DNA from 3 places in the Pseudomonas sp. CCI3.1 genome. Region 2 is predicted to be linked to each of the others. Evidence: predicted binding sites of a transcription regulator. Region 2 holds the regulator's gene; each other region holds the start of a gene.

Region 1 (10,597 bases), 1.3 Mb from region 2:
TGGCTCGCTCAACGAATTGACCGACATCATGCAGCGCATGAAAGACCTCGCCACACAGTCTGCCAACGGAACGAACAGCGACGCCGACCGCACCTCGATGCAGGCCGAGTACGACGAGTTGGGCAAAGAAATGCACAACATCATGGAGAACACGGCTTACGCTGGCGAAAAACTGTTCGGCAGTGACGGCACCACCGGCAAATTCGGTTCGGCCGTGGCGTTCCAGATCGGCGCCAGCGCCGCAGAGACCCTCGACCTTGACCTGTCGGCACAAACCTCCGGCCTGGGCACTGAACTGGGCGGCTTGTCTAAGAGCTACGGCGCAGCCCCGGTATCCGGCACTGAAATCTCCACCAGCACCGCCGCCAACGCCCAGATCACCGCATTGAGCGCTGCGCTGGACAGCGTGGGCGAACTGCGCGGCCAGTTTGGTGCCAATATCAACCGCCTCAACCACACCGCCAACAACCTGTCCAACGTCAAGGACAACACCGAAATGGCCCGTGGGCGCATCATGGATGCCGACTTCGCCAGCGAAAGCGCGATGATGAGCAAGAACTCCATGCTGATGCAGTCGGGCATCTCCATGCTCAAGCAAACCGGGCAAATGCCGAGCATGGTTATGTCCTTGTTGGGCTAAAACCCAAGGCAGGACGCTTGAACAAAAACGCCCCCGAAGTGATTCGGGGGCGTTTTTTTATCCTGACGCACTGTGGTGTGAGAGGACGGAGGGGATGAAAACGCCTCCTGCTCCACCCATGCTTTTCTCGTCCCAATAAAAATGGCCCGCTGAGCGGGCCATGTTCACAGGTCTGTCAATCAGGCCTTGCGCCATTGCTCCATGCCGACCTCGTCGAGCATCCAGTCCCGGCTGGGTTGAATGGGGCAGCCCCAGACAGTCGTGCAGGGTGATCGCGGTGGCCGGTATCGGGTAATCAGGTGATTCCAAACCAGGGCATAGGCCGTGGCCGCAAAGGTATACGGCGTGGAGATCAACTCGCCTTAGATTTGCGGGGCCTGCAGGGCGGGCATCAAGGGGCGGGTCACATCTATGGGTTTGTCCATTGAAAATATCTTTGCAGAGGGCGGCGATCCGCAAGCAACACAGGGTCAAGCCCGCCACCCTTGTCGGCCAGACTCTGCATGCCTGCGGTCTTGGGTGGGCCATTGCATCACGATTATTACAAACAGTTCTCAGCCTCATTGCAGGGACCATGTCACCTCTTAGATATTTTCTATCTTGTTGTTTTATATGCACTTATTATAAATTTACGAGGCCCTCCAAAGCGTGTTTTTCCTCCTCTGTACCCTGGCTCTTCCGCCAGAGGGAAGCAGGCTTTCCGCTGTTTGGCATGATTCGTACAGGCATTACGCGAGTGTGAGCCATTTACTCAAGCGTCACGTTCGGACAGGCCCGACAGAGTGCTTTTGGATACCGGAAAGTAGAGCTGCACCTCGACAGGTTAACCCTCTGAAAGAACACTCTTTTTGTGAATATTAAGAGCGGGGACAGCCCGTCAAGGGCTTTGCTTTAGCCGGCTTCATTCAGGCTCAGTGCTGAGGGGGGGATTACGATTCGCCCTTAATTAAAATCAGAAATACCCTACATGAGTCGCCGAAGACTGAAGCGTAAGATTGCGCTCCCTAGCATGGTGACTCCTCTGAATGAACACTTTTGATGCGAATATGAAGACCGGTCACAGCCAGCAACATGCTTTATTCTGCCCGGTGCTATACACGCTGACATTGTTCAAGGATGAAGAAAAACGCACTGTCGAATTGGGGTTTTCCGGCGGTCGCCTGCTTGAACGTCTGTTGCAAGAGCCCGGGCAGGTGATCGACCGCGACACCCTCGTGGCCTATGCCTGGTCAGACCGTGTGGTCGGCCCCGGCAGTCTCAACCAGCAGGTCTATACCCTGCGCAAGATCCTGGGTGACGAGAAAAACCTGCAGATCATCCAGACCGTGCCGCGTCGCGGCTACCGCCTGAATCCAACCTACATCATTGAACAAAGCAGGCTGGCAAGCGCCACACCGCTGCCCCCTCTGGCAGCCGGGCAGGCAACCGCGCAGCCTTATGCAGCCCCTGCACGGGCGCCCTCCGGCATGGGCCGTCGGTTCATGGCCATCACCGCGATTACCGTGGCGGTTGCCGGCTACTTTTTCGCCCTGCCGTCTCCTGAGCTCTATGCAAGCATGCAGAGAGTAGGGACCAATACCGTGATGTATGTCGATCAGCAGGAACCCCAGGTCAAGGAGCTGATCAAAACGACCCGTACGCTCAGCGAGCGCATGATCCAGCTGAGTGATCAACCGATCGAGCTGGCGATCGTTGGCAGCGCCGATGGCGAGTACCAGATCTATTGCTCCCTGCACTCGGGCCAGCACCATGTGCTCAAGCTGCACCGTGACGACATTCAGAGCGTCAGTGATGCACGCCTGCGCGACTGCGTAAACTGAGCGCCCGCCAATAGAATCTGCGCGGCTACCTGCCGCGCAATACATTACCCTTCTAGTTAACCCCACGAGCCGCTGCTGGCTGGATGTAATCAACATCGCCCGGCGCATAACGCGCATGGCCGTCAGCAAACAGTTGGCGGTACAGCGCCTCCGCCTGACGCGTCAGCAACAGCAGTTCGATACGCCGGTTAACACCGCTTTGCGGCTCCTCAGGGCGCAGGGGCATGCCATCTGCCTGGGCCGAAACCTGCAACACGCCCTTGACCGGCAAGCCCGCGGCGACCATCACCCCCCTGGCCTGCAAGGCACGCTCGCCGGACAGGTTCCAGTTGTCATAGTCGCGCTTGCCGCGATAAGGCGTGGCATCGGTATGGCCGCTGATGATCAGCTTGTTGTCGATCTTGGCCAGTTCTTGCGCCAAAGCCCCCAGCAGGGTACGAAAGTGCGGATTGATGCGGGCGCTGCCCCGCTCGAACATAAAGCGCGTGGCATCATCCTTGATCAGAATTCGCAGCCCCTGAGGCACGACTTGCACCTCGATATTGGCCAGTGCATCCGTACGCTCGGCGAGCAGGCTCATCAGCCTGGCCAGTTCCTGCATATCAGCCTCGGATTCGTAGCGCTCGGCCTGCAGCGGTGCTGTGTCTGGCGCCAGTGGCTGTGCCAGGGATGCCACAGAATCGGCCTTTACGATCTCCTGGGCCACGGCGCTTTCAAGCGGCACGGCACTGACACCGTCGAAAATACCGGCACCCCCATCGAACACGGTGTCATAACCCTCCCCCCTGAGTGCCATACGCTCTGCATCGGCCTGGGGCTGAATGATCCACAGCACCATGAACAACGCCATCATGGCCAGAGTGAAGTCCGCAAACGCGACCTTCCAGGCGCCGCTGTGCAGCACTTCATGTCCGCGTTTGCTGCGGCGCTTGATAATGATTTGCTCGCCTGACTCGCTAGCTCGTCTCATTGACCCGGTCCTCGTAAGCCGTCACCCAGTCTTCAAGGCGCTTGAAGGTCGGTTTGACGTCCTGCTCAATCAGTTTGCGCCCGGCGTCTACGGCCAGCAGCGTCGGCTTGCCCGCCAGATGCGCCACCAGTGTGGTGCGCACGCACTCAAGGGCCGACATCTCGGTGCGGATACGCTGAGCCATCGCATTACTCAGGGGCTCCATCAGGCAGTAGCAGAAGAAGATCCCCAGGAAAGTGCCTACCAGCGCAGCCGCAACATGGGCACCAATTTCGGCGACCGAGCCGCCGATGCTGTCCATGGTGATAATGATGCCGAGGATGGCGGCCAGAATCCCGAAACCGGGCATGGCTTCACCCACCTTGAACAGCGAACGGGACGGCAGCAGCAGGGCTTCATGCATGGCGTCCAGTTCTTGCTCCAGAAAGCCTTCCATCTCATGGGCGCTGATCTTGCCCATCGCCATCAGGCGAAAGTTGTCGGCAATAAACGCCATCAGGTTTTTTTCCTGAAGGATCAACGGGTACTTGCTGAAAAGATCGCTTTGCTCAGGCTCCTCGATATGCGCATCCAGCGCCTTGAGCCCCCCTATTTCAACGGTTTCCATCAACTCGTAGAGCAACATCAACAGCTCGCGCTGGAACTGTTCGCCACGGCGGCGGAACGAAAAAACCCCCTTGGTCTGATGCCACATTTCAATCAGGACTTCCTTGGGGTTACCGATGATCAGGCTACCCAGCGCTGCGCCCACGACGATCAACAATTCGGAGGGCTGCCACAACACGTTCAGTGAGCCACCCGCCCAAGCGAACCCCCCCAGCACGCAGCTGAGGATGATGATTGCACCTAAAATTTTCTGCACGTCACATTACTCTTGGTTAAAAAATGATGAGCCTTCTCGATCGCCTGCTTGCTGATCTGGCAGACCCTGGCATCGCTGATGTCGAGTACCAGGCCGATTTCCTTGAGGCTCAACTCATGCTGGTAGTAAAGCGTCAGCACCAGGCGCTCGCGCTCGTTGAGCGGGTCCAGTGCCTGAGCCAACAGGCGCTCGTTGAGCACACGTTCCTCAACACCGCGACCTGAATGTTGAAAGTCCTGACTGCCATCACACAGCAAGGTATCGAGGCTTTCGATGGCTTCGGCCGCTTCTGCCTGCAAGTAGCCTTGATACTGTGTTTCGCTCAGCCCCGTGGCCTTGAGCACTTCTTCATCACGGGGTGCTCGACCCAATTGCCGGGTCAGGCTGCGCAGGGCGTCGCGCACTTTGTGCGCCTGCTGGCGCACTTGCCGGGGGCGCCAGTCCAGGCGACGCAGTTCATCCAGAATCGCCCCGCGAACACGCAGGGCGGCAAAGCGCCCAAACTGCTCATCCGGGGTGCCGTAGCGGCGCAACCCCTGCAGCAGGCCCATCAGGCCAATCTGCTCCATGTCCTCACGGTCCAGCACCTGGCTGGCCTGTAGCGACAGCTGATTGACAATGCGCTTGACCAGCGGCAAGTAGCTCAAGATCCAGTGCTGCTCAACATCCGGAGTCAGTGTTTGCGGGCAGTGATCTGCGCCACTCGAGCCGTGATCGACCAAACGATGATTGTTCATGGCGTTGTTACTGCACCAGCAACTTGCTGACCAGCGCACCGCTGAACGGTGCTGTCAGACCCTTGCTGGCAAAGTCCTGTCGCAACCGGGTCTCGATCCGGCCTTGCACCTGATCAATACCCAGTTGGCGCAACTCATCAAACGAAAGCTGAGACAACGAACTGATCACCGAATGGCGTACCAGCGGTTCGATCTGTTTGAGGGTGTCAGCTTTTAGACTGGTGTCCGCCTGCAGGGCCAGATCAAGCACCACATAGCGCTCACGCCCTTGCCCCGGCAGATTGACGATAATTTTTTCGATCGGGTAAAACGCCAGGTCACTACTCGGCTGTACCACCCCTGCGGTCGCACCCTTGATCATCGGGCGCAAATACAGATAACCACCCACCGCTGCACCCACGGTGATCACCGTGTTGAGCCCCACTATTAATAAAATGACGCGTGACATCGACATGTAAAAGTTCAATCCACTTGGAGTTCAGTTTCGGTTTGGCCGTACAACGGCGCCAGGGAGGTCAAACGGTCACCAGCACGCCGTTGTCGCGCTGCGTGGGTAAATCTGCGGGCGCCTGCCCATCCTGTACGGCATCGGCATCGGCAATGGCCGATTCACGGGCTGACCGGCCCTGATCACGGGAGGAATGCCCTCGCGAATCGCTGGACACCTGCACGTTCACTTGCAGGCTGTTCTGCTCCACCAGTTCCTGGCGCAAGCGTTCGCTGGTGGCCGCCAGCAAACGCGCAACATCGGTCTGGGCAGCGGAGATATGCACGCTCAGGCGGCCGGATTCATGACTGATGAAAATTTCCAGGCTGCCCAGTTCAGGCGGGTCCAGGCGAATCGTGGCTTGCTGAAAACGTTGCTGGACCTGCACCTCGACGGTTTCACGCAGGGCATGGAGCATTTGCTCCCCCCAGCGGGCCTGCGGTTCTGCCAACTTGAGCCCGCGTTCCAGCACCGGACCTGAAGTCTGGGGGGCCGGCGTCAATGGCGCAGGCGCAGCAGCCCCCTCTGTGCCCGACAGCGCCTCGAGCGTGGCGGCCACTGCCAGCGGCACGCCTTCACTGGCGGCACTCATAACGGGCATGACCATTCGCACTGCCGGTGCATCGCGCTTGTCCAGCATCATTGCCAACCCGTCGACGGGCAGCTCGCTGGGGGTTCGGGCCTGCCCGGATACCGGCGCCATTCGGTTTGAATCACGGGCGGCAACCGGCTCCTGGGCGGTGTGTGACGCCATGCGGGCCAGCAGCCGTTCACCGGACACGGCTTGCACCGCCGGTGCAGCAACTTCACGGGCCTGAACCTGGGCGTTTTGCTGGCTCAGCATCATGTTCAACCACTGCTGCGGGTCCACGACAGGATCCTGTTGCAGCTCGGCTGCCGGCCCGGACTGCGCCTCGGCTTCAGCCTCGGGCAGTGGCTCGGTGGCGGTCAGCTCCACAGGCAATTCAGCCAACGGCAAGGGCGGATCGAGTTCGGGCTGCGGCGCCACGTACAACAGCGGCGCCAGATCGCCCATCACCAGGGCATCCTCGACAGGCAGGTTACGGGGATCAAAAGCGGCACCGATTCCGCCGAGCAGCGACAAAGACATGTCCATGACTAGACCTCCCCCTGCACACTATCGAGCAGGGAGTAGGCGCGACGCCCTTCCACATGTTCGGTGTGACGGCCCAACAGGCCGCCAACACGCTGGCATTCTCGCGTGCAGCCCTGCAACGCCCGGGCATGCAGGGCTTTGAGAGGCTCCAGGCGCGCCTGCAGCTCTGCGCCCAGCTCACCGGTGATTCTCAAACGCTGCAGGCCCTGGCGGATCAGCGCGTCGATTTCGCCAATGCGCGCCCAGTCCTCTGCGGCCAGCGCGGCACTGAGCAATTGCCCCAGATGATCCAGGCGGCGCAAATCAATGGTGTGAGGCATTGACACCTTCCCAGCCGTCACGAATCTGCCCCAACAGATGCACAACTTCATCAATACCGGTAACCGACAGGGACACACTGACGTCCACCAGACGGTGCAGGCAGTAGTCGTAAAGCCGTGACAGGTCCTGCACCAGCTCACCGCCCTCTTCATAATCGAGTGTGCTGTTGAGTGCGGTGAGAATATTCATGCACTTTTCCAGCGATTGGCCCTTGAGTTCGTAATGGCTGGCCTCGATGTGCCCGCGTGCCCTGCTCAGTTCATCGAGCAGACCATCGAACATCACCAGCACCAGTTCATACGGCGAAGCGGCACACACACGGACTTCAAGGTCGACTGCGCGGTACCCGTCATAGCTATCATTCATTTTTCAAAATCATCCAAACATGCTGAAGGTTTGCTCCATCGACGCCATGACCTGCGCCAATTGGGTGTATTGCTTGAGGTAACGCTGGTAGTGGTTCTGGTACTTGTTCTCCAGTTCGTCGAACTTGACTTCGACTTTCTGCAGCATGCTGTTGAGGTTGTCCTTGCGGGCCTTCATCGCTCCGGTGCTGGAGCTGGTGTAAACCGCCAGGCTCTTGTCCATGCTGTCGATCATGTTTCCCTTGCCGGAAAAGAGCTGTTCAAAAGCATCCGGGTTGGCGTCGAGCATCTTTTCAAACGCCTTGGTATCGACTTTCAACTTGCCGCTGGAATCCGCCAAAATGCCGAATTCCATCAGGGTGATGCCGTTGAACTGGGTACGCAGCACGTTGTTGACCATCGACTCGACCGCACGGATGCCCGAGTCGCCAGCCAGAGGCCCGCGTCCGCCCTTTTCTCCCCCCGCCGAAGTCAGCGTGTCGAAGGTGGCGAACAACGTATTGATCGCCGAGATAAATTCATTGAGCTTGCTGTTGGTGGCGCTCTGGTCACGGCTGATGTTCACGGTCAGCGGCTCGTCACCGGCCTGATGCACCTTGCTGAAAGTCAGACTGACGCCGTCGATCATGTCCTTGAATGTGTTGGAGCCCTGTTGCAACTTCATGCCGCTGGCGTCAGCACCCAGGTACACAATCGCGTCCTGGCCCTTGGACAGTTCCTGCCGGTTGCCCAGGCTGGCTTCCAGGGCACTGCCAGTGGCATCGGTGCGTAATTCAATGCGGTTGGCTTCGCCGGTTTCCTCGGCGCTCAGTACCATCGTCACTTCGCCGCCGCTGCGTACCAGCGTGGCCTTTACGCCCTTGTTGTCAGGGTGGGCATTGATAGCCGCCGCCAGCTCTTCCTGGGACAGGCTGCCGTCGCCATTGCTGTCGCCCGCGCTCAGGTCCACGGCAAATTCCTCGCCGTTCTGCTTGATGTAGAACGTGCCGCTGGATGCCGCATCGGTACCCAGGCCTCCGAGTGCAACCTGATGACGGCTGGCCAGTTGCTCGACAAAAAACTGGTAGCTGCCTTCCTTGGCGCTGGGGCCGAGGGTGGCACTGGCCATGCCTTCCTTGCTGAACACCGCCTGGTTGATCAGCATGCTCTTGTCGGTGCCCTTGAGCCCCTTGACCGCTGAACCGAGCGCCTTGAGCGCAGTATCCAGAGTCGTCACGGCCGCCAGCTGTGCCTTGTATTTGGTCTCGTTGCGCTGGGCCTGGGCCAGTTCACGCTGAACTTCATATTCAGCAAGAATCTTGGCCTGGGTCTGGATGTAGTTGGTATCAATTGCCATGTCTAATCTCTCCTATCCAAGGTAGTTAGCAAAGCCTATGCCAACATTTAACCTATTGATTTATAATGGTTTTTATAAAATTACCGAGAAACTCACCTTCCCCATCGCGGGTTTTCTCAGCCCCGGGTGGAAGGTGCGTTTCCGCCCTGTCGCCCACACTTAATCGTCAGGGCCTGTTTGTTGAAGGCGACCTGAACGGACAGTTGATTAATCCCTTGAGGGCAACGTGGCGGTAAACGATTGGGGGGCAGGCACCCGGTGTTGGCTGTGCACGCACCGGGTCAAAGCGAAGGGGAATACACCTGGGCACTGTCGTGACGGGCCAACTGCTGAAAAATCTCGCTGTGCATGGCCAGCAACTTGCCGTTGCGCTCATTGAGGTCTCGGCAACGCTCGACACTGACGATCAGGGTTTTCCAGGCGCGCACCAGGGTCGCGCGCCGATCGGGGGGGTACAGGTCGATCAGGCTTTGCATCGCATGGGTGTCGGTGCCCAGGTGAAACACCTCAAGCACCCGGCTGCGGCGCCGGGCACGGGCACCGGCGGCATCCATCAACGCCGAGATCTGCTCATTGGCCGTGGTGATGGCGTCACACTCGCGGGCCATCAAGGCCACTTGCAGATGGCTCATGCACCCGTGCAGCCGTGTAAACCCAGTCAGATCATCGTGCACATCCTGCTCGATAACCTTGAGCAACTGCTCGCGCTGGCTCACCGCTCGCCCCGGTGATAGGTCAGCATGGCCCCGGCCAGCGTGGCGCTGTCGCTGCTCAGCTCACCGGCGGCCAGGGCGGCCTTGAGTTGCGCGACTTTGTCCAGGTCCACTTGCGGCAATTGCCCCAGCGCCGACTGGATGCGTTCCAGGCCCGGCTTGACCGGCGCCGGTGCGCTGATCGGGGCCACAGGACCGCCCGTGCTGCGCTCGCTGCTGCCGGACGCGGCGAGCTCGGATGGCTGGCTGATGCTGATAACAGGCTGTCGAGTGATTTCCATGATGGGTTCCAGAACGGGTAATACGGTGTAAAGGCGACCCTTTGGCGAACCGCTTAAGGACAAAAGGCAAAAAATCAGCCAAACACTTCCTGCGCCTTGTTGCGCCACCAGGTCTGGCTCGCCAGACCGTCCTGGATTTTCTGCTCCTGTTGCGCCAGGGTCGCCTGCCACTGGCGCATCTTGTCCTCGATAACCTGGACCAGCACCTGCTCCTGGCGCACCACGTGCTGCAACTCGTCCTGGATGCGTTTGAGGGTCTGCTCGGCCAGTTTCAGCTCGCGCACCTGCAAATTGATCATGGCATGCAACGTCGCCTTGTACTGTTGCTGGTTGTGGCGCTGCAAGGGTGTGGTCGTGGCGCTGGTAAAGCCGCACAGTCGGGTCAACCCGGCAATGTTGTTGCGATAGCGGTCGCACAGGTTCTGCTGGTATCCGACCCGGCCCATGACCTGGCGCGCCTGGACTCCGCGCAATTGGGCCAGGCGGTTGAGCATGTTGATGCGGTTTTTCATGGCTGCATGCCCCGTTCACTCAAGCGATTTTTGCTTCTGTGGGAGCGGGCTTGCTCGCGATGATCGTCAACGATGACGCGTACTGGCTGAGTCAATGCGGCGCCCTGAAGACCATCGCGAGCAAGCCCGCTCCCACACACAAGCAGCGTTGTTTCACGACCGGTCATTTGACGATGCTCTGCAACGTGTCGATGCACAGGTTCAACGGTGCGCCGACCCCGACATCCTGACGCAGGAACCGCTCGATATTGGGTGCCAGCTTGACTGCACGATCCGTCACCGGGTCCATACCCGGGGTGTAGCCACCCAGCGGGATCAGGTCCTTGATACCCTCATAGGTGCTGCTGTACTCCTTGAACGTACGGGCCGCCCCCAGGTGTTGGCGCCCGGCCACCTGACTCATGCAGCGACTCACCGAGGCCGCCACGTCGATCGC
Region 2 (10,597 bases):
AGGCAGTCCGGTTGGGCGGTAGAAAAACTTGATGCGCTGACGCACGGCAAGTTGAAGTATGTTTTCACCCTCAGCGGTTTTTGGTATTTCCTGAACATTCAGCCAAAACACCGACTCTTTATCGGTAGGCACCCCAACCCCTTTGTACAGGATTCGCAGAATCTGCCTGCTTTGACCGGCCATATGGGCCAACGGCGGGGTTATGGCAAACGGGATAGACGCTGAACTCATACCCGGCAGGTCGCTATCCAGCCAGGATTGAATCAGCCTTTCGTCGGTGCCCAAATTACGGACAGTGACGCTGGCTTCTTTTTTGTTTCCTTCAAATACCACTCGGGTTGAACTGAGTGTAATTGCAGCCTGTGCCTGGCTGCACAGAAACAGGGTAATTAAGAGGGCTACCGTGTTTAAGTTTGGAAGTAACATGTCAATAGTCTCACTGCGCGTGTGAACGTTCAGGGAAGACACAGGTCTTCCCTTATCTGTTACTTAGTCATAAATGAAGGTAAAAGGCATGTTTGCATTGGCAGTACCGGCGGCCAGTGGAGTGCCGTTTTTGATGTAGGCTGCGCGCAGATCAAGTTTCGCAGTGGCTGCACCGGTGCCATCAACGATCAGTGCCGTAGTCAGTCGATCGCCTGCACCAAGATTCAAGATCTTGTCAGTGCCATCCATCAGTGCAATACCGACGCCAGTAGCACCACCGGTATTGATCTTCAGCAGACGTGTATCGTCAGCATCCATGCCTGAACCACTCACCGGGTCGAATGACATATGTGCATTGGATAAATCGGTCGCGCCCGTGCAGTTAATGTCCAGTTGAAGTTGGGTCGTTGTAGACGCCTGTCCCGTAGAACCATCTTCAAGATCAGCAATGGAGACAATGCCCATTGGGACGTTAATATTGTTGGCCGTGCTGCCTGGAGCCGTTGCGGAACATGTGGCTGCCGTCAGGCTGCCGGTAAAGTTGATGTCACCTGTTTTAGCCTGAGACAACTGCATAAAAGAAGTGACTGCAATAATGCTGGAGACAAGTATTAGCTTTTTCATGTGTAACCTTTAAAGTCGCGGGAAGTTGCGTTAGAGGCTGCGTGAATACGCGCGAATAATAGGTTCTTGGCTGTAGATAGGATGCGAGGCATGCCCTATTGGTTTGTAGGGGATACCCGAAGATTGATATGAAGGCGACAGTGCCAAAGCGCGATAAATACACAGTTTATGTAAGGTTTTTCACGACTTTAAAAATATCCTCGGTCAATGAGCGGGGCTTCAAGGGGCTGGATGGCGGGCGCTAAACCCTTGGCAGGCTTGTTTTGATAATCAATATCGCTTAATAATGAATCTCATTATCGAGTGAGCTTGAGTCATGAGTTCTGCGTTGCGTGAAGGGCCGTATCTAGAAAGCTGGCGCTGGATGAGCCGCCAGATCCGCTGCGCACTGGCGCCGGACGAACCGCGCCTGATCGAGCATTACCTGGCCGAAGGCCGCTATCTTGCAGGCTGTACGGCGACCTCTCCCTGGATGATTGCCGTTACCTCGTTCCGGTTGTTGCTGGATACCGCAACTGACACTGCGCTGCCATGGCATTGGCGCACCTTGTGTCTGGACCACGCGTGGCGCCCGCTGCGTGACCTCGAAACCCAAGCCCTGTGTACCTGCCGACTCAAGCGCTGGCAAAGCTTTGCCTGGCTGTTGGCTACCTGCGAGCTCGAACCTTCAATTTCTTTAACAGAACTGGTGCAAGGATTTCCTGATGAGTAACACTCGTATCGAACGTGACAGCATGGGTGAGTTGCGCGTACCTGAGGCGGCGCTGTATGGCGCTCAAACACAGCGTGCGGTCGACAACTTCCCCATCAGTCATCAACGCATGCCAGCGCAATTCATTCGCGCGCTGATCCTGGCCAAAGCCGCTGCTGCTCAGGCTAACGTCGAACTCAAGCAGATCAGTGCTGCCCAGGGCGAGGCCATTGTCGAGGCGGCACAGATCCTGCTGACCGGCGATTTCATGGAGCACTTCCCGGTGGATATTTTCCAGACCGGTTCGGGCACCAGTTCCAACATGAATGCCAATGAAGTGATCGCGACGCTGGCCACGCGGCTGCTGGGCGAGGAGGTTAACCCCAACGATCACGTCAATTGCGGGCAAAGCAGCAACGACATCATCCCGACCACCATTCATGTCAGCGCGGCGTTGGGCCTGCACGAACAACTGTTGCCCGCGCTGACGCACCTGGTACAGGTGATCGAGCACAAGGCTGAGCAGGTCCACGTGTACGTTAAAACCGGTCGAACACATTTGATGGACGCCATGCCCGTGCGCATGAGCCAGGTGCTCAACGGTTGGGCGCAACAGCTCAAGGCCAATATCGAGCATTTGCACAACCTGCAGCCTGCGCTGCAATCCCTGGCGCAGGGCGGTACAGCGGTGGGCACCGGGATTAATGCGCACCCGCAATTCGCCAGGTTGTTCAGTCAGCAGCTCAGCGCCCTGACTCACGTGCAGTTCACGCCGGGTAAGGACCTGTTCGCGTTGATTGGTTCGCAGGACACGGCCGTATCGGTATCGGGGCAGCTCAAAGCCACTGCCGTGTCCTTGATGAAAATCGCCAACGATCTGCGCTGGATGAACTCCGGGCCGTTGGCGGGCCTCGGCGAGATTGAACTTGAGGCCTTGCAGCCAGGTTCTTCGATCATGCCAGGCAAGGTCAATCCGGTGATTCCGGAAGCCACTGCAATGGTTGCGGCTCAGGTTATCGGTAACGACACGGTGATTACCGTTGCAGGTCAGTCCGGCAACTTTGAGCTGAACGTGATGTTGCCGGTCATTGCCCAGAACCTGCTGAGCAGCATTGAGTTGTTGGCAAATTCGAGTCGCTTGCTGGCCGACAAGGCTATTGCCAGCTTCAAGGTTAACGACGCCAAGCTTAAAGAGGCGCTTTCGCGCAATCCGATTCTGGTGACGGCCCTGAACCCGATCATCGGTTATCAAAAAGCCGCCGAAATCGCCAAGACCGCATACCAGCAGGGGCGCCCGGTGATTGATGTGGCCCTTGAATACACGGATTTGCCACGCAGCCAGCTCGAGGTCTTGCTCGACCCCGAGAAACTGACCGCCGGCGGCGTTTAATCCATCGACACTGCTTTGGAGGTTCACATGGAGCACTGGAAACGCACGATCGAAAGAGCCAACCGCTGTTTCGCAGAAGGCGAACTGGTCGATGCCCGGGAGCACTATTTGCAGGCGCTTGCGCTGGCTCAAGTGTTGTTCGAGCGCTGGAGTGATGCCGACGAAGCAGTGGCGGCCTGTGTCATTTCGCATCACAACCTGGCGGATCTGCATTTGCGCCTCAATCAGCCGGAGGAAAGCGTCGAGTACCTCTGTGCGATCCATCAGCGCTTATTGCAAACCATGCAGAACGCCCGTCTGTCGTCAGCGTTGCGTGAAGCAGCGTTGCGTCAGAGCAGTAAAACTTATGTCGAGCTTTTGAATTTCATCAGTGAGCACGGCGAATACCCGCGCTCAAATCTTTTGCTCAAACGCAATGTGGCTCAGAGCAGCCATGAGTTCTCGACAATTAGCGGTCATCACTTAGGAGCACATTGATATGACTTATACCTTGCCTGCCTTGCCTTATGCCTATGACGCGCTTGAGCCGCATATTGATGCGCAAACCATGGAAATCCACTACACCAAGCATCACCAGACCTACATCAATAATCTGAATGCGGCGGTAGAGGGGACGGAGTGGGCGCAATGGCCTGTAGAAAAACTGGTGGCCAGTGTTCATCAACTGCCCGAGAAGCTGCAGGCTGCGGTGATCAACCAGGGTGGCGGGCATGCCAACCACTCGCTGTTTTGGGAGGTCATGAGCCCGAAGGGCGGAGGCAAGCCAGAAGGTGCGCTGGCCAAGGCGATTGACCAGCAACTGGGTGGGCTGGAGACGTTCAAGGAGAATTTCACCAAGGCTGCGTTGACGCGCTTTGGCAGTGGCTGGGCGTGGTTGAGCGTGACGCCGCAAAAAACACTGGTGATAGAAAGCAGTGGTAACCAGGACAGCCCGTTAATGAATGGCAATACGCCAATTCTGGGGCTGGATGTGTGGGAGCATGCCTACTACCTTCGTTATCAAAATCGCCGTCCGGAGTACATTAACGCGTTCTACAACGTGATTAATTGGCCAGAAGTGGCGCGTCGTTATCAAGCCGCGATTGGCTGAGCCCACTTAACAGGATTCAGGCGGATTATGGGCACGCAAATGTTGGCAGTCGGTGGTGTTCGGATGTTTCGTTATGCCCTCGGCACGCTCTTGTTGTTGGCGGGCACAGCTTTGCTGGTGGCCAAAGGATTGGTCTGGCTGGACCTTGAGCCCAGATTACTGCGGGCGCTGCAAGGCGGTTCGCTTTGTGCGTTAGGTACTGCGTTGGGCGCGGTGCCGGTTTTGGTCATTCGTAAAATGCCAGTTGCGGTCAGCGACACCTTGCTGGGCTTTGGTGCCGGGGTGATGTTGGCCGCCACGGCTTTTTCGCTGATTGTGCCGGGTATTGCTGCAGCTCAAAGTCTGGGGTTGTCGCCCTGGGCCTCAAGCGGTCTGATCAGTGTGGGCATCCTGCTGGGTGCATTTTGCCTGTTTCTGGTAGATCGAAAGGTATCGGGCGCCGGGCCGGAGGTTTTTGCCAGCCGTCCCGGCGAGCCGGTTATTGCACCACGAATATGGCTGTTTGTAATCGCGATTGTGGCGCACAACATTCCTGAGGGCATGGCGGTCGGGGTGTCAGCGGGTGGCGGAATGCCTGATGCCGATAGCTTGGCAATGGGGATTGCGTTGCAGGATGTGCCGGAAGGGCTGGTGATTGCCTTGGTGCTGGCTGGGGCTGGGATGTCGCGGGTCAAGGCCTTCCTGATTGGAGCAGCCTCGGGCTTGGTCGAGCCAGTGTTTGCGGTGCTCTGCGCCTGGCTGGTCAATCTGGCCGAAGTGTTGTTGCCATTGGGGTTGGCATTGGCTGCAGGAGCGATGCTGCTGGTTGTCACACAAGAGGTGATCCCGGAGTCGCGGCGCAATGGTCACGAAAAGCTGGCGAGCCTGGGGTTGTGTGTGGGCTTCTGCCTGATGATGGTGATGGATACAGCGTTAGGTTGAGCCGATCTCTTTAGCCGCTGCCGCAGCAGGCTGCGATCGGGCGCGGTTTTCGGGAAATGAAGGTCCTTAGGACCTTATCGCAGCCTGCGGCAGCGGCTACAGGTTGACGTGCGGCTACTCACCTTCATCGAAGAAGTTGTTGATCAGCGCGACCAGCGCATCCAAAGCTTCCTGTTCTTTCTCGCCTTCGGTTTTCAGGTGGATGGTGGTCCCTTTGCCGGCGGCGAGCATCATCATTGCCATGATGCTCTTGCCGTCAACCATTGACTCAGGTGTGCGACCTGCCCGGATCTGGCATGGAAACTGACCTGCGATACCGACGAACTTTGCAGATGCCCGGGCGTGCAAACCCAGTTTGTTGATGATTTGTATTTCCAGTGCAGGCATCGCAGGGTAGATCCTTCAAGTAAGGTCGCGGTGGCGAACCTGGACGTTCTTCAGAGTTTCTTGCAGGCACTTGCCCAAGCGTTCAGTCAGGTAGACGGAGCGGTGATGTCCGCCCGTGCAGCCAATCCCAATCGTTACGTAGGCACGATTGCTTGCGGCAAAGCGTGGTAGCCACTTCAGCAGGTAGCTGGAGATGTCCTGGAACATTTCTTCGACATCAGGTTGTGCTGCCAGGTAGTCGGCAACCGGCTGATCCAATCCGGATTGCTCACGCAGTTCCGGTTTCCAATACGGGTTGGGCAGGCAACGTACGTCAAAGACCAGGTCGGCATCCACTGGCATCCCGCGCTTGAAGCCAAACGACTCAACCAAAAAGGCGGTGCCGGGTTCTGGTTTGTTCAGCAAGCGCAGCTTGATGGTGTCGCGCAGCTGATACAGGTTCAGATTGGTGGTGTTGATGGTCAGGTCAGCGAGGTCGGCGATCGGTCCAAGCAGTTGGGTTTCATCGCGAATGGCCTCGGCAAGCGAGCGGCTTGCACTGCTGAGCGGGTGACGCCTGCGTGTTTCCGAGAAGCGCTTGAGCAGGGTTTCTTCGTCGGCATCCAGGTACAGGACATCGCACTGGATATGCCGGTTGCGAACCTCTTCAAGCAACTGAGGAAAGCGTGACAAGTGGCTTGGCAGGTTTCGCGCGTCAATCGACACGGCCACCAACGGCTGAGCCAATTCGGTGTGAATCAGCGCGCGCTCGGCCAGTTCCGGCAGCAAACCTGCCGGCAGGTTGTCGATGCAATAGAAACCGTTGTCTTCAAGGACGGCGAGGGCAGTACTTTTACCGGAGCCGGAGCGTCCGCTGACAATTACTAAGCGCATGATTAATGACCGTTCTGTACGTCCAGAACAACCTGATACAACGCTTCGTTGCTGGGTGCGGTGCGCAGTCTTTCGCGCACGTCTTTACGATCGAGCATGCTGGCAATCTGCCGAAGCAGTTCCAGGTGTGCATCGGTTGCCGCTTCTGGCACCAGCAAAACGAAAAGCAGGTCGACCGGCGCGCCATCGATGGCGTCGAAATCTATAGGGGCGTCGAGGTGAAGCAAGGCGCTTACAGGCGACTCACAGCCCTTGAGGCGGCAATGGGGTATGGCGATGCCGTTACCAAAACCAGTGGAACCCAGTTTTTCACGGGCGATAAGGCTCTCAAAAACATCCTGCATTTCGAGACCAGGCACTTCGCGGCTGATCAGGTTGGCAATGTGTTCGAGTGCGCGCTTTTTACTGCCGCCCGGCGCGTTCACCAAGGAACGGCCGGGGGTCAGGATACTTTCAAGTCGGATCATGGGTAGGGAGTATTAACGACCGGTCGCGCCCTGGAGCAGGCTTTGGGTCTTTTCCTTATGCTTTTTCAGTTGGCGATCAAGCTTGTCAGTGAGCAGATCAATGGCGGCATACATGTCGTCATGCTCGGCGTTGGCAACGACTTCTCCTCCATGGATATGCAAGGTAGCTTCGATTTTCTGTTTCAGTTTTTCGACCGCCATCGTTACCTGTACGTTGGTAATCTTGTCGAAATGACGCTCAAGTCGGTCGAGTTTTTCGCCGATGTAAGCGCGTAGCGGTTCGGTGACTTCCAGTTGGTGTCCACTGATGTTGACTTGCATACAGTTTCTCCTTTGATGCCATTGCATAAAGTGGCAGGCCGAGCAGCCTGCCACTGAAACGCCGGGGTCCGTGGCTTACATCAAACGCTTGCGTTCGCTCGAAGGCGCTATCCCTAGGGATTCGCGGTACTTGGCGACGGTGCGACGGGCTACCTGAATACCTTGTGCCTCCAGTAAACCAGCGATCTTGCTGTCACTCAACGGCTTTTTCTGATTTTCAGCGGCAACCAGTTTTTTGATGATGGCACGGATGGCAGTGGAGGAGCATTCGCCGCCTTCAGAGGTGCTGACGTGGCTGGAGAAAAAATACTTCAGCTCATAAATACCACGCGGGGTATGCATGAATTTTTGTGTGGTAACACGCGAAATGGTGGATTCGTGCATGCCCACTGCTTCTGCGATGTCATGCAGTACCAGTGGCTTCATGGCCTCGTCGCCATACTCCAGAAAACCGCGCTGATGCTCGACGATTTGGGTCGCCACTTTCATCAGGGTTTCGTTGCGGCTCTGCAGGCTTTTGATAAACCAGCGCGCTTCTTGCAGCTGGTTGCGCATAAAGGTGTTGTCGGCACTGGTGTCGGCACGGCGCACGAAGCCTGCGTATTGCGGGTTCACCCGCAGGCGTGGCACTGATTCCTGGTTGAGTTCTACCAGCCAGCGTTCGTTATCCTTGCGCACGATCACGTCCGGAACGACGTACTCGGCTTCGCTGGACTCGATTTGCGAGCCGGGGCGCGGGTTGAGGCTTTGTACCAGTTCGATGACCTGGCGCAGCTCGTCTTCTTTGAGCTTCATGCGGCGCATGAGCTGGCTGTAGTCGCGTGCGCCCAGCAAGTCGATGTAATCCGTGACCAGGCGTTTGGCTTCGCTCAGCCACGGCGTCTTGGCCGGGAGCTGGCGCAATTGCAGCAGCAGGCACTCGCCAAGATTACGAGCACCAATGCCGGAGGGTTCGAATTGCTGAATGCGGTGTAATACGGCTTCAATTTCGTCGAGTTCGATATCCAGCTCAGGGTCGAACGCTTCGAGAATCTCTTCGAGGGTTTCGTCCAGGTAGCCCTGGTTATTGATGCAGTCGATGAGGGTTACACCGATCAGTCGGTCGGTGTCGGACATCGGTGCAAGGTTCAACTGCCATAGCAAGTGGCTTTGCAGACTCTCGCCAGCAGACGTACGGGTGGTGAAGTCCCACTCGTCATCGTCGTTGCTTGGCAGGCTGCTGGCGCTGGTCTGATAAACATCCTCCCAGGCCGTGTCCACAGGCAGCTCGTTGGGGATGCGGTCGCCCCAGTCGCCGTCTTCCAGGTTGTCTACAGTCTGTGCGGACTCCTGATAGGTGGGCTCCTGAACGTCGGTATTGGGTTTTTGCTCGATGTTGTCGGCCAAGGGGTCTGCATTGTCGAAGTCGTCGCCTTCTTCCTGGCGTTCGAGCATCGGATTGGACTCCAGGGCTTCCTGGATTTCCTGTTGCAGGTCGAGGGTCGACAATTGGAGCAGGCGGATGGCCTGTTGCAGCTGAGGTGTCATAGTCAGCTGCTGGCCCATTCTCAGGACTAGCGATGGTTTCATGGCAGGGGCTTAACACCTTATTCGCCGGCGCACATGGCGCCATCCACTACAGGGCGCGTGAGCGCCAAACATAAGCAAATTATATGCCTGAAACCGGTGCGTTTGCCTAGGGGGCGTTCTCAATTAGTTTCCACGGCGATGGGCAAACCAATTTAGAGCGCGCCAATGAGCGGCTGGGCAATAAAAATCATGGGGACTTTTTACTGCCCCTGGTGCTCTGGCAACACGCTCCATGCCTGGATTTACAGGCGGAACTCGTGGCCCAGGTAAACTTCTCTCACCAGTTTGTTGGCAAGAATCGTTTCTGCATCACCTTCAGCGATCAACTGTCCGTCGTTCACGATATAAGCGGTTTCGCAGATATCGAGTGTTTCGCGCACGTTGTGATCGGTGATCAGCACGCCAATGCCTTTGGCCTTGAGGTGATGAATGATTTGCTTGATATCGCCCACCGAAATCGGGTCAACCCCGGCGAACGGCTCGTCGAGGAGGATGAACTTGGGCGCAGTGGCCAAGGCGCGGGCAATTTCGACCCGGCGACGTTCACCACCCGACAGGCTCATGCCCAGGTTGTCGCGGATGTGGTTGATGTGGAACTCCTGCAGCAGGCTTTCCAGCTCTTTGCGCCGACTGGCCTTGTCGAGCTCCTTGCGTGTCTCGAGGATCGCCATGATGTTATCCGCTACAGACAGTTTGCGGAAAATCGAGGCTTCCTGCGGCAAGTAACCAATGCCGGCGCGTGCGCGGCCGTGCATCGGTTCGTGGCTGACATCCAGATCATCGATCAGGACGCGACCCTGATCGGCATGCACCAGGCCGACAATCATGTAGAAGCACGTAGTCTTGCCCGCACCGTTAGGGCCGAGCAAGCCCACGATTTGCCCGCTGTCGATCGACAGGCTGACATCACGTACTACCTGACGGCTCTTGTAGCTTTTGGCCAGATGCTGGGCTTTCAGAGTTGCCATTACTGGGCCTTCTGCGGGTCGGTTTTCTTCTTGGGCTGGATCACCATGTCGATGCGTGGGCGAGGCGCTGTTACCTGGCTACCATTTGCACGACCGGCGTTGGCGACTTGTTTCACCGTGTCGTAAACGATTTTCTCGCCTTCGGTGGTGTTGCCGTCGTTGATGACTTTGGCCTTGTCGATCAGCACGATGCGATTTTGCGGCGCATGGTACTGAATGGTCACGGCGTAAGCCTGAACCGGTTTAGGATCTGTGGCTTTTTGCAGTTGCTCGAAGTAAGCCAGGTTGCCTACGGAGGTCACCACGTCGATTTCGCCCGCTGCGTTACGGGTGATGGTGACGGTGTTGCCGGTGATTTTCATCGAGCCCTGGGTGATGATCACATCGCCCTTGTAGGTGGCGATGCCTTGCTTGTCATCCAGTTGTGCTTCGTTGGCCTGAATGCGGATAGGTTGCTCGTTGTCGTTCGGCAGAGCCCAGGCGCTCACGCTTCCCAGTGCTGCGCTCAAGCTGAGCAATAAAGGGAGGGTTTTAACGAGACTCATACTGTCCTCTTACGTTGGACAGCAGGTCCATCCTGCCGTCTTTCAAATATGCTTTCATTCCCTTGCCAGTAGTAACGCCGCCAGCACCGTCGATTCTAACGTCTCGCTCGGTCTGCGCATATTGCTTCTGCGGGAATACAGTCATGCGTGTACTGGTAATAATAGTGGTGCGTTTTTTCTCGTCGGTACGGGCTATGCGCACCGAGTCGATCAGCTCGACCTCGGTACCGTCCGGATTGACTTCGCCGCGCTCACTTTTCACGTCCCATGGGTAAGCCGTACCGCGATAAAGCTGCATTTTCGGGTTGGTCAGTTGAGTGACCTC
Region 3 (10,597 bases), 1.1 Mb from region 2:
TGAACCTGCAAACCACTTACGATCTGCGCAAAGCACAAATCGAACGTGGCGCAGCGATTCGCGAGCAGGTTGAACCCATTCACCACTGCGCCTGATTCACGCCCCCAGCGCTTTGGTGCCCAGATCTTCTGCAAAACGCAACAAGTAGCCATCGGGATCGAGCACCAAAAAGTTGCGTTCGCCAAACAACACCTCGTTGCTGCGATACCAACGTTCTTCCAGAGGTTTTCGCAAGCTGTGACCTGCGGCTTCAAGGCGCTGGATCAGCCCCTGGGCATCCGGGCATTTGATCGACAGGTTCATGCCGCGACCAAACGGCGGCTCCAGCGGCCCGACACGCCAGGAAGACGCTTCAAGGTCATCCTGCTCCAGCATCAACTGGCTGCCATGGAACGACAAAAATGCAAAGTGATGCTCGGGCCGTTGATACTCGATCCTGAAACCGAGTACTTCACAGTAGAAAGACAGACTGCGCGAAAGGTCCGAGACGATCATCTCGGGAACCAGCGGATTCATCACCAACATACTCAAACATCCTTGTTTCAATGAGCGACGCACCGGCTTCGAGCGTTATTGCGCAGGCGGCAGCAGCCTGGCTTCCATTTCGGCCACTTTGGCTTCCAGGCTTTCAAGGCGAGCACGGGTACGGGCCAGAACCACCATTTGGCTGTCGAACTCTTCGCGACTCACCAGATCCAGCTTGCTGAAACCACTTTGCAGCAAGGCTTTGAACTGGCTTTCGATTTCGTTGCGCGGCAGCGCGGTTTCGCCACTGAACAAACGGGAGGCGTGGCCACCAAGGGCGTCGAGAAAATCTTTGGGCGCGAGCATGGATAAAGTCCTTAAAACGGGTGACGCCGAGTGTATCACGGGGTGTTGGAGCGAATTGCCGAGGGCTTTCTGCACGTTTTTCGCGCACCTTCCCTGCAGGCTGCGCACCATCATCGAGCACAAACATCCCGACAAATCAGGCAAAAAGCCATCAACTTCTTCTAAACCGCTGTAATTGTTGATTTTTCCAGACATGGCAAGGTTTCTGCTTAGGCGTATATGACTCATGCACTGATGCAGTAGCTGTGACGAAGGCAGTGCGGCAGGTGGTTCAGGGAGTGTTTTCGTCACCAGCGATTTACACACGTTGTACAGCCTGAAGAAGGCTGACGACGCGTTACAAAGCCAGGCACTGCGCTTAGACTTGAGCCGGGTTTGTTTTCCTGGGGCAAGTCCACCAATTCGGGAGAAGTTTCATGAAGCTAGTCACCGCCATTATCAAGCCGTTCAAGTTGGATGACGTGCGCGAGTCGCTGTCTGAGATCGGCGTACAAGGCATTACTGTTACTGAGGTCAAAGGCTTCGGCCGGCAGAAAGGCCACACCGAGCTGTATCGCGGCGCGGAATACGTGGTCGATTTTCTGCCAAAGGTGAAGATTGATGTCGCCATTGACGACAAGGATCTTGATCGGGTTATCGAGGCGATAACCAAGGCTGCCAACACCGGCAAGATTGGTGACGGCAAGATTTTCGTGGTCAATCTGGAACAGGCTATTCGCATCCGTACCGGCGAAACCGATACCGACGCAATCTAAGCCGCCAAACCCCAACGCCCCAGGAGAAAACACTATGACTCTGCGTAAAATCGCAGGGCTCGGAGCCCTGCTGTCTGTCGTAATGCCTGGCCTGGCCATGGCGGCAGACGAAGTGGCTGCTCCAGTCCTCAACTCGGGCGATACCGCCTGGATGCTGACTGCTACCGCTTTGGTGCTGTTTATGACCATTCCCGGCCTGGCGCTGTTTTACGGCGGCATGGTGCGCTCCAAAAACATTCTTTCCGTGATGATGCAGTGCTTCGCCATTACCGGTCTGATCAGCATTCTGTGGGTCATTTATGGCTACAGCATCACGTTCGACACAACGGGCATGGAGCAGGGCGTCACCAATTTCAATTCGTTCATTGGCGGGTTCGGGAAAGCCTTCCTGGTGGGTGTCACGCCTGAAAGCCTGACCTCACCTACCGCGCTGTTTCCTGAAGCCGTGTTCATCACCTTCCAGATGACCTTCGCCATCATCACCCCGGCACTGATCGTCGGTGCCTTTGCCGAGCGTATGAAGTTCTCGGCCATGCTGATTTTCATGGGAGTGTGGTTCACCCTGGTGTATGCACCGATTGCGCACATGGTATGGAGTGGCGACGGCGGTCTGATGTGGGATTGGGGTGTCCTCGATTTCGCAGGCGGCACCGTGGTGCACATCAACGCCGGTATCGCAGGTCTTGTAGCGTGCATCGTGCTCGGCAAGCGTAAAGGCTATCCGTCCACCCCAATGGCTCCGCACAACCTCGGTTACACCCTGATGGGCGCCGCCATGCTGTGGATCGGCTGGTTCGGCTTTAACGCCGGCTCCGCAGCGGCCGCCAACGGCACTGCTGGCATGGCAATGCTGGTCACTCAGATCGCAACCGCTGCCGCTGCACTGGGCTGGATGTTTGCCGAGTGGATTACCCACGGCAAGCCAAGCGCACTGGGCATCGCCTCCGGCGTGGTAGCCGGCCTGGTGGCCATCACTCCCGCTGCGGGCACTGTCGGCCCAATGGGCTCGGTCGTGATCGGCCTGGCATCTGGCGTGATCTGTTTCTTCTGTGCAACCAGCCTCAAACGCAAACTGGGCTACGACGACTCACTGGATGCGTTCGGCGTACACGGCATCGGCGGCATCGTCGGCGCCATCCTCACAGGTGTATTTGCTGCCCCTGTACTGGGTGGCTTTGGCACCGTGACCGACATCCCGGCTCAAGTCTGGATTCAGTTCAAGGGCGTCGCCTTTACTGTGATCTACACTGCGATTGTGACGTTCATCATTCTCAAAGTGCTGGATGCAGTGATGGGTCTGCGAGTGACTGAAGAGGAAGAGGCTGTGGGCCTCGATCTGGCTCAGCACAACGAGCGTGGCTACAACCTGTAAATATCCCTATAAAAAACCCGGCGTGCCGGGTTTTTTTTTGCTCATAAAAAGACGATATTCTCGGCAATGGAATGATTTGCCCCACAGGTTAAAGGGTTCACCAAGTTCTACGCTTGTGAATGCCACCCGTACTTGCGACACAACTCGACTATTAGCTGCTTTGCTTTTTTATTCAGCACGCTAGAATGCGCGCCCAAGGGCAGGAAACAATGCTCGAGTACGACGAAGGCGAGGATGATCTCCCGACGCTTTCAAGGCCCGTGATCCGTGCTGCCGGAGCATCTGGCACTGGGCGCCTGGCAAGGTGTTTATTCAAGCGCACGCCGTGATGGTAGCGGTGTGCGACAAGCCCTCTTCACCTTACAACGATGAAGAGGCGTGAGCCGCGGTTTGCCCAAGGCTACTTTTTCACCAGTAGTGGTCGACAGTTGCCACAACTGGTCTATAACTAATCTGCTTTACGTATGTCATGGGGTAGAACATGAGCGACGACGATCTGGAAAATGATGACCTCGAAGTAGGCGAAGACGACGATACCGAAGAGGGCCTGGAAACGGCCGCCGAGGACGTTGCAGACGACGATGGTGGCGAAGATACGCCGGCCCCTGCGGCCAAAGGCAAATCAAAGGCTGCCGTGTCGGTCGATGACCTGCCCAGTGTAGAAGCCAAAAACAAGGAGCGTGATGCTCTGGCTCGCGCCATGGAAGAGTTTCTGTCCAAAGGCGGCAAAGTGCAGGAAGTTGAGGCCAATGTGGTGGCCGACCCACCCAAGAAGCCTGACAACAAGTACGGCAGCCGCCCTATCTAAGGGCAAGCTGTTTGCTTGAAGAAAAAACCCGCCGTCGCTGCGGGTTTTTTTGTGGGTGACGGAAAGAAGACTGACATGACCCTGTGGGAGCGGGCTTGCTCGCGATGTTAGCGACGCGGTTTGACAGGCAAACCGCGTTGTCTGCATCGCGAGCAAGCCCGCTCCCACACTTACAAGTGCTTCAACACCGCCGGCAACTCACTCAAACAGCCAATCTCGGCATCCGGAGCCTTCTCGCCGTCCCAGTGCTTGCCGCCCGGGTTGAACCACACCGCTCGCAAGCCCGCCTGCTGGGCTCCGGCAATGTCGTCTCCCGGGTGATCGCCCACGTGCACCGCTGCACTCGCCGCCACGCCACCGCGCAACAACGCCTCGTGAAACAGGCGCGCATCCGGCTTGGCGATGCCGATGTCTTCAGCACACAGCACAAATTTGAAGTGGTGCCCCAAGCCGATTCGCCGTACATCGGCGTTGCCATTGGTGACCACGCCCAAGCTGTAATCACGGGCCAGTGCAACAAGGGTCGGTTCAGCCTGGGGGAACACGTCCAATGCGTGACGCGCCTCAATAAAGACTTCAAACGCATCATCAGCTAACGCCGCGGCGTTCACGTACCCCGCATCGTTCAGCGCATGAAACAGGATCCGCCGACGCAGCGCGCTGATCCGGTGCTTGAGTTGTGGCTCTTCATTCAACACCCGTTCACGAATCGCCTGGAAATGCCCCACATCAACGACGCCCAATTTTGGTGCGTTATCGCCAAGCCAGTGACGCAAAACGGCTTCGGCGCTGACAATCACCGGGGCGGTATCCCACAAGGTGTCGTCCAGGTCGAAGGTAATCAGCTCAATCGTCATTCACTGTCCTTACTGCGTTTGGCCCTTGGGTGGGCGCTGTCGTAGACCGATGCCAAGTGCTGGAAATCCAGATGAGTATAGATTTGCGTGGTTTTGATGTCCGCATGCCCGAGCAACTCTTGCACGGCACGCAAATCCTGGGAGGACTCCAGCAAGTGGCTGGCAAATGAATGGCGCAGCATATGCGGGTGCAGGTTCTGCCCCAGCTCACGCTCACCGGCGGCCTTGACCCGCAATTGAATGGCCCGCGGCCCAAGGCGCGTACCACGCTGGCTGACGAATACGGCGCCGTCACCAGGGTTGGCCAACGCGCGCAGCGCCAGCCACGCCTGTAGCGCCTCACGGGCCTTTTTGCCGACGGGCAGAACCCGGGTCTTGCTGCCCTTGCCGAGCACTTCGACCAGCCCATCGGCCAGGTCCAGCTGGTCCAGATCAAGCCCGGTCAACTCCGACAAGCGCAGCCCCGACGAATAGAACAATTCCAGAATGGCCTGGTCGCGCAGGGCCAGAAAGTCTTCCTCGACTCTGCCCTCCAGCAATTGCAGGGCACGATCGGTATCCAGGGTTTTAGGCAGTCGGCGCTCGCCCTTGGGCGGAGCCAGTCCGTTTGCCGGGTCGTGTTCGCACACGCCTTCGCGATTGAGGTAGTGATAAAGCCCGCGCACCGCTGACAGCAGACGCGCAATGCTGCGCGAGGACTGACCTTGCTGATGCAGACGCGAAACCAGTTGGCGCATGCGCTGGATATCCAGTGCCGTCCAGCTGACGATGGACTCCTTGGCGCAAAACGCCAGCACCTTGTTCAGGTCGCGGCGGTAAGCCTCAAGCGTATGGGGCGACACCTGGCGCTCACTGCGCAGGTGAATGCAGTAAGCGTCCAGTTGCCGTTCCATCTAGCGCACCGAGCGCAAAGCGTTGGTAAAGCGCGGCAGGACCCGACCCAGCACCTCGGATATATAGCCGAGGAACAGCGTACCCACCGAGCTTTTGTAGTGTTGTGGATCACGACTGGCAATCGCCAATACACCGTGTAACCCAAGGTGATTGAGTGCCACTACCGCCGTCGAACCGATCTGCTTGCGTTGCTCTTCGCCAAACAGGAAGTCCAGCTCATGCTCGCGCAGGCTGCCACTGACCGTCTTGCCTTCAGTCAACAAGCCACCCAATGCACGCTGCGCATCTGCGCCGCTGACCCAACGCCCGACCGGCATCGGGTTGTCACCGAACAGCACCAGGCTGACGAAAGGCACCTGAAAGTCCTGGCGCAAACTGTCTTCGACGGCAATCACCAGTTCTTCAAGACTGGTGGCGTCCATCAAGGCGAGGTTGAGGCGACGGGTTTTTTCGAACAGGCGATCGTTGTCGCGGGCCACGTCCATCAACTGCGACAAGCGATGACGCATCTCGATGTTACGACCACGCAGCAGCTCCAGTTGACGCTCCACCAGCGAAATGGTGTCACCACGCTGATGCGCAATGCGCATCGACAGGAGCAACTCTTCGCGCTGACCGAAGAAGTCCGGGTGTTCCTGCAGATACGCCTCCACAGTTGCAGCGGGCGAGTTATCCACAGGTACATCGAGTTCTGAAGGCTGCGTTTTGTCGGTCATCAGTTACGCTCGCTCATAAACGGACTTGTCCTTCGTAAACACGCATCGCCGGGCCGGTCATGATCACGGAGTGGCCAGGACCTGCCCATTCGATGGACAAACGGCCCCCCGGCAAATCGAGGATCAGCGGCGAGTCCATCCAACCCAGGCTGATTGCAGCCACAGCGGCGGCACACGCCCCGGTACCGCAGGCCTGGGTTTCCCCGGCGCCACGTTCCCAAACCCGCAACTGTCCGCGCTGGCGATCAACCACGTGAAGAAAGCCGACATTGACCCGTGCCGGAAAGCGCGGGTGATGTTCAATTTTTGGTCCCAGCTCATGCACCGGCGCGGCGTTGATATCGTCGACACGCAGCACTGCATGGGGATTGCCCATCGACACGGCTGCCAACTCAACAGTCTGGCCGTCAACATCCAGCTCATAGCTCAACGCCTGAGCGTCGGCTACAAAAGGGATCTCGGCTGGAATCAGGCGCGGCGGACCCATATCGACACTGATTTGCCCATCACTGCGCACGTTCAGCTCAATGATGCCGCTCTTGGTTTCGACCTTGATCTGACGCTTGGTGGTCAAACGCTTGTCGAGCACAAAGCGCGCAAAGCAGCGCGCACCGTTACCGCATTGCTCAACTTCAGAACCGTCTGAGTTGAAGATCCGGTAACGGAAATCCACTTCCGGGTTGCTCGGCGCCTCAACGATCAATAATTGATCAAAACCGACGCCCGTATGCCGATCGCCCCATTGCTTGGCATGCTTGGGCAAAATGTGCGCGTGCTGGCTGACCAGGTCGAGAACCATGAAGTCATTGCCCAGGCCGTGCATTTTGGTAAAACGCAGCAACATGGGTTCACTCCGCCAGCAGGCTTTCGCCAGCAAACAACTCGGCTACGGTCTCGCGACGACGTACTTCAAACGCCTGATCACCATCCACCAGAACTTCGGCGGCGCGGCCACGGGTGTTGTAGTTCGAGCTCATGACAAAACCATAAGCACCGGCCGAATGCACAGCCAGCAGGTCGCCTTCAGCCAGGGCCAGTTGGCGGTCCTTGGCCAGGAAGTCGCCGGTTTCGCAGATCGGGCCGACGATGTCGTAAAGACGAGCCTCGGTATCACGCGGGCGAACCGCGGTCACGTCCATCCATGCCTGGTAGAGCGCCGGACGAATCAGGTCGTTCATTGCCGCATCGACAATGGCAAAGTCTTTGTGCTCGGTATGCTTGAGGTACTCGACCTGAGTCAGCAGCACGCCCGCGTTGGCCACGATGAAGCGGCCCGGTTCGAACACCAGCGCCAGGTCACGCCCTTCGATGCGCTCGCGCACGGCCTTGATGTAATCGCCAGCCAGAGGTGGCTCTTCATCTCGATAACGCACGCCCAGGCCACCACCCAGGTCGATGTGGCGCAGGTAGATGCCGCAATCGCTCAAACGATCGATCAGCGCCAACAGGCGATCAAGAGCATCGATAAAGGGCTCGAGGGTGGTCAGTTGCGAGCCGATATGGCAATCGACGCCGACCACTTCCAGGTTAGGCAACTGCGCAGCACGGATGTAGACATCTTCGGCGTCAGCGATGGCGATACCGAACTTGTTTTCTTTGAGGCCGGTGGAGATGTACGGGTGCGTGCCCGCATCAACGTCTGGGTTCACGCGCAGCGAAATCGGTGCACGAACACCCATTTCGGCGGCCACAACCTGCAGGCGCTCCAGTTCGTCTGTGGACTCGACGTTGAAACAGTGCACGCCGACTTCCAGGGCGCGACGCATGTCATCACGGGTCTTGCCTACACCTGAAAACACGATCTTGTCGGCCGAGCCGCCAGCGGCCAGTACACGCTCCAGCTCGCCACGGGACACGATGTCAAAACCGGCGCCCAGACGCGCCAGGACATTGAGCACACCCAGGTTGGAGTTGGCCTTGACTGCGAAACACACCAGGTGTGGCGTGCCGTTCAGGGCATCGGCGTAAGCGTTGTATTGCGCTTCGATGTGCGCCCGGGAATAAACGTAAGTCGGCGTGCCAAAACGTTCGGCAATGGCCGTCAGCGCAACACCTTCGGCGAACAGCTCGCCGTCCCGGTAATTAAAAGCGTCCATGGTGTTCCCTTATTGGTGCTTGTGCGATTGCGATTGCGACGACTTCGCTTGGTCTTCAGGGGATTTGCTGTCATCGGGTAGATACAGCGGTCCTTTTTGACCACAGGCAGAAACAAGGCAGGCGACCGCGACGAGCGCAGCAATAGAAGAGATCAGGCGCTTCATGGCGAAATCCTTTGAAAAGCATTAATTGCGCCCGAGTATACCGAGCACCCACCAGCTTGCCTATGCAACAGAGCGGCCGAGCGTGACGCCCTGTCTGGATGATCAGTGGTGGCGGGCACAAGGCTGTCATGGGGTTTGCAATCGGCCTGGAGCGCCCGTATCTTGCGAGCTCCGAGCATGACTAGATATTACGAGGTTCCACCATGAGTTTGACTGAAGCCCGTTTTCACGATCTGGTCGATGCCACCCAGGAAAATCTGGAAGACATCTTCGACGACTGTGATCTGGATGTAGATGTGGAGAATTCCGCGGGAATCCTGACGATCAAGTTCGAGAATGGCAAAGCCCTGATCTTCAGCCGTCAGGCGCCAGTGCTACAGCTCTGGCTGGCTGCTCCCAGCGGCGGTTTCCACTTCGACTACGATGAAAAGCGCAGCTCGTGGAAGTGCGATAAAACCGACGAACTGCTCAGCGAAATGGTCCAGCGCCTGACACTGGAACACGCTGGAGCCGAGCTGGAATTTGAAGAGATCTGACAGTGACCGCTTCTGCTAAACCTGCAAAACCGCTCTACAGCAACGTCAGTCCGGCAGTGCCGTCCCCCTGTATCAGCACCTGCCGGCTGGATGAACACAAAGTCTGCCTGGGCTGTTTTCGCCACGTCGAAGATATTCGCGAATGGCGCTCGGCAGACGACCAGCGGCGCCGGGTAATTTGTAAACAGGCTCAACTGCGGCAAATGCTCCCGTAGCAGCTGCCGCAGGCTGCGTCCGATTGTGCAGCAATCGTAAAACCTGAGTCCTTTGCTTAACTGACACACCGCGCAACCTGACTTTACGCCGACTGCGTCGCCGATCGCAGCCTGCGGCAGCTGCTACAAATAATCGCCAGTTGCAATCAGCTCCGGGGCAAACAGCAAAACCCCACCCGGCTTGTGTATTTATTTTGCTGTGGTAGTGTCCGGGTACGCCTCGCACTAACGAGGTTCGTCAAAACCCCGCCATATTCCGGCGGGGTTTTGCTTTTTCGTGCAGAAAAAAGGAGTCTGCCAGGTCATGAGCACCCCAACCCCACTCATACTCACCCGCCTGGACGTACAGCGTCTGGAGCAACTCATCGACAGCTTGCCAGAAACGACTCCTGGCATTGAGGCACTACAAGCCGAACTCGATCGCGCCGAAACCATCGTTGGCCACGAAGAAGTGCCTGCTGGTGTTGTGACCATGAATTCGCGCGTGCACTGCCGCGAAGAAAGCAGTGGCAAGGACTACCGCCTGACGCTGGTGTACCCAAAAGACGCCAACGCCGACGAAGGCAAGATTTCGATTCTGGCCCCTGTCGGCAGCGCGCTGCTGGGTCTGCAGGTCGGTCAACACATCAACTGGCCAGCCCCGGGTGGCAAGACCCTGAAGCTGGAACTGCTTGAAGTTGAGTACCAGCCAAAAGCCGCAAGCGATTTCAGCGCTTAAGTCCTTTTAGCACCCCATCCGGATCAGTCATGTCACAGCGGTAGCGCTCGGTTTCGCGGCGCTGCCCCAGCACCGTTACCACGCAGGTACTGGCTCATCGCGAGCAAGCTGACTCAAAGACCGGTAGCTGACACTCAGCTCACGGGCCAATGCCCGGAGCTCATGGCTGACCTGCTGCGCCTCCCATCGGGAACGATTGTCGAGCATTGCCAGGTGCTGCTCATTCCAGCCCCACTCGCGAGTCAGTCGCTGCAGCAAGCGGCGCTGCCACTGCATACCCGTCTCGCTACCGCTCAATTTGTGACCTACCTTCAGGTACAGGCTGCGGCGAACCAGTTCCAGACGTTGCAACTCGCCGCGCCCCTGCAGGTACTGCTCGATCCTCCGATACACCACCACGTAAGGGTCCAGTTCATCCAGGTCGAGCCGATTGGCGTACACCGTCTGCTTGAAACTCAGGCTCAGGCAGTTCACTTGCGGGTGCTCGCTGGCGTACACCTCCACCAGCAACAGCTTGAGCAATGACTTGTACGGCGACTCAATGCCCTTGAACAATTGCCATAACCCGGCGCCCAGAAATTCGCCGGGGGCAATCTGCGCCAGGTGCCCGAGGTCGATGGTTTCATCGCACCCA

The links. The regulator sigma-54, encoded in region 2, starts transcription at its own class of promoters, with help from an activator protein. The targets are predictions, from matches to a motif close to ANTGGCATNNANNTTGCTNT.
Positions count from the first base shown of each region.
Region 1: fliD (flagellar filament capping protein FliD) is a predicted target of sigma-54. The motif match lies at 8,681-8,700, and genes of this name have one in related genera.
Region 3: glnK (P-II family nitrogen regulator) is a predicted target of sigma-54. The motif match lies at 1,024-1,043, and genes of this name have one in related genera.

Region 1 covers NZ_JAVIWO010000001.1:913,965-924,561, forward strand. Annotated here, with positions in the region: gene lafA (lateral flagellin LafA) at 1-640, shown strand, start outside; gene RGV06_RS04050 (winged helix-turn-helix domain-containing protein) at 1,666-2,460, shown strand; gene RGV06_RS04055 (OmpA family protein) at 2,513-3,430, opposite strand; gene motA (flagellar motor stator protein MotA) at 3,417-4,292, opposite strand; gene RGV06_RS04065 (FliA/WhiG family RNA polymerase sigma factor) at 4,277-5,029, opposite strand; gene RGV06_RS04070 (flagellar basal body-associated FliL family protein) at 5,037-5,483, opposite strand; gene RGV06_RS04075 (flagellar hook-length control protein FliK) at 5,545-6,633, opposite strand; gene RGV06_RS04080 (hypothetical protein) at 6,636-6,953, opposite strand; gene fliS (flagellar export chaperone FliS) at 6,937-7,320, opposite strand; gene fliD (flagellar filament capping protein FliD) at 7,330-8,655, opposite strand; gene flgN (flagellar export chaperone FlgN) at 8,937-9,371, opposite strand; gene flgM (flagellar biosynthesis anti-sigma factor FlgM) at 9,368-9,649, opposite strand; gene RGV06_RS04105 (flagellar FliJ family protein) at 9,724-10,161, opposite strand; gene fliI (flagellar protein export ATPase FliI) at 10,325-10,597, opposite strand, start outside.
Region 2 covers NZ_JAVIWO010000001.1:2,210,071-2,220,667, reverse strand. Annotated here, with positions in the region: gene RGV06_RS10245 (molecular chaperone) at 1-426, opposite strand, end outside; gene RGV06_RS10240 (fimbrial protein) at 490-1,050, opposite strand; gene RGV06_RS10235 (hypothetical protein) at 1,367-1,762, shown strand; gene RGV06_RS10230 (class II fumarate hydratase) at 1,755-3,131, shown strand; gene RGV06_RS10225 (hypothetical protein) at 3,159-3,608, shown strand; gene RGV06_RS10220 (superoxide dismutase) at 3,610-4,221, shown strand; gene RGV06_RS10215 (ZIP family metal transporter) at 4,249-5,142, shown strand; gene RGV06_RS10210 (HPr family phosphocarrier protein) at 5,257-5,529, opposite strand; gene rapZ (RNase adapter RapZ) at 5,545-6,402, opposite strand; gene ptsN (PTS IIA-like nitrogen regulatory protein PtsN) at 6,405-6,869, opposite strand; gene hpf (ribosome hibernation-promoting factor, HPF/YfiA family) at 6,882-7,190, opposite strand; gene RGV06_RS10190 (RNA polymerase factor sigma-54) at 7,266-8,759, opposite strand; gene lptB (LPS export ABC transporter ATP-binding protein) at 9,002-9,727, opposite strand; gene lptA (lipopolysaccharide transport periplasmic protein LptA) at 9,727-10,272, opposite strand; gene lptC (LPS export ABC transporter periplasmic protein LptC) at 10,259-10,597, opposite strand, start outside.
Region 3 covers NZ_JAVIWO010000001.1:3,312,938-3,323,534, reverse strand. Annotated here, with positions in the region: gene RGV06_RS15145 (HigA family addiction module antitoxin) at 1-95, shown strand, start outside; gene RGV06_RS15140 (bleomycin resistance protein) at 97-525, opposite strand; gene RGV06_RS15135 (accessory factor UbiK family protein) at 571-831, opposite strand; gene glnK (P-II family nitrogen regulator) at 1,248-1,586, shown strand; gene RGV06_RS15125 (ammonium transporter) at 1,621-2,958, shown strand; gene sutA (transcriptional regulator SutA) at 3,440-3,766, shown strand; gene RGV06_RS15115 (HAD family hydrolase) at 3,937-4,623, opposite strand; gene xerC (tyrosine recombinase XerC) at 4,620-5,516, opposite strand; gene RGV06_RS15105 (DUF484 family protein) at 5,517-6,233, opposite strand; gene dapF (diaminopimelate epimerase) at 6,247-7,077, opposite strand; gene lysA (diaminopimelate decarboxylase) at 7,082-8,329, opposite strand; gene lptM (LPS translocon maturation chaperone LptM) at 8,339-8,494, opposite strand; gene cyaY (iron donor protein CyaY) at 8,698-9,030, shown strand; gene RGV06_RS15080 (DUF1289 domain-containing protein) at 9,033-9,245, shown strand; gene rnk (nucleoside diphosphate kinase regulator) at 9,550-9,963, shown strand; partial or broken gene RGV06_RS15070 (class I adenylate cyclase) at 10,057-10,597, opposite strand, start outside.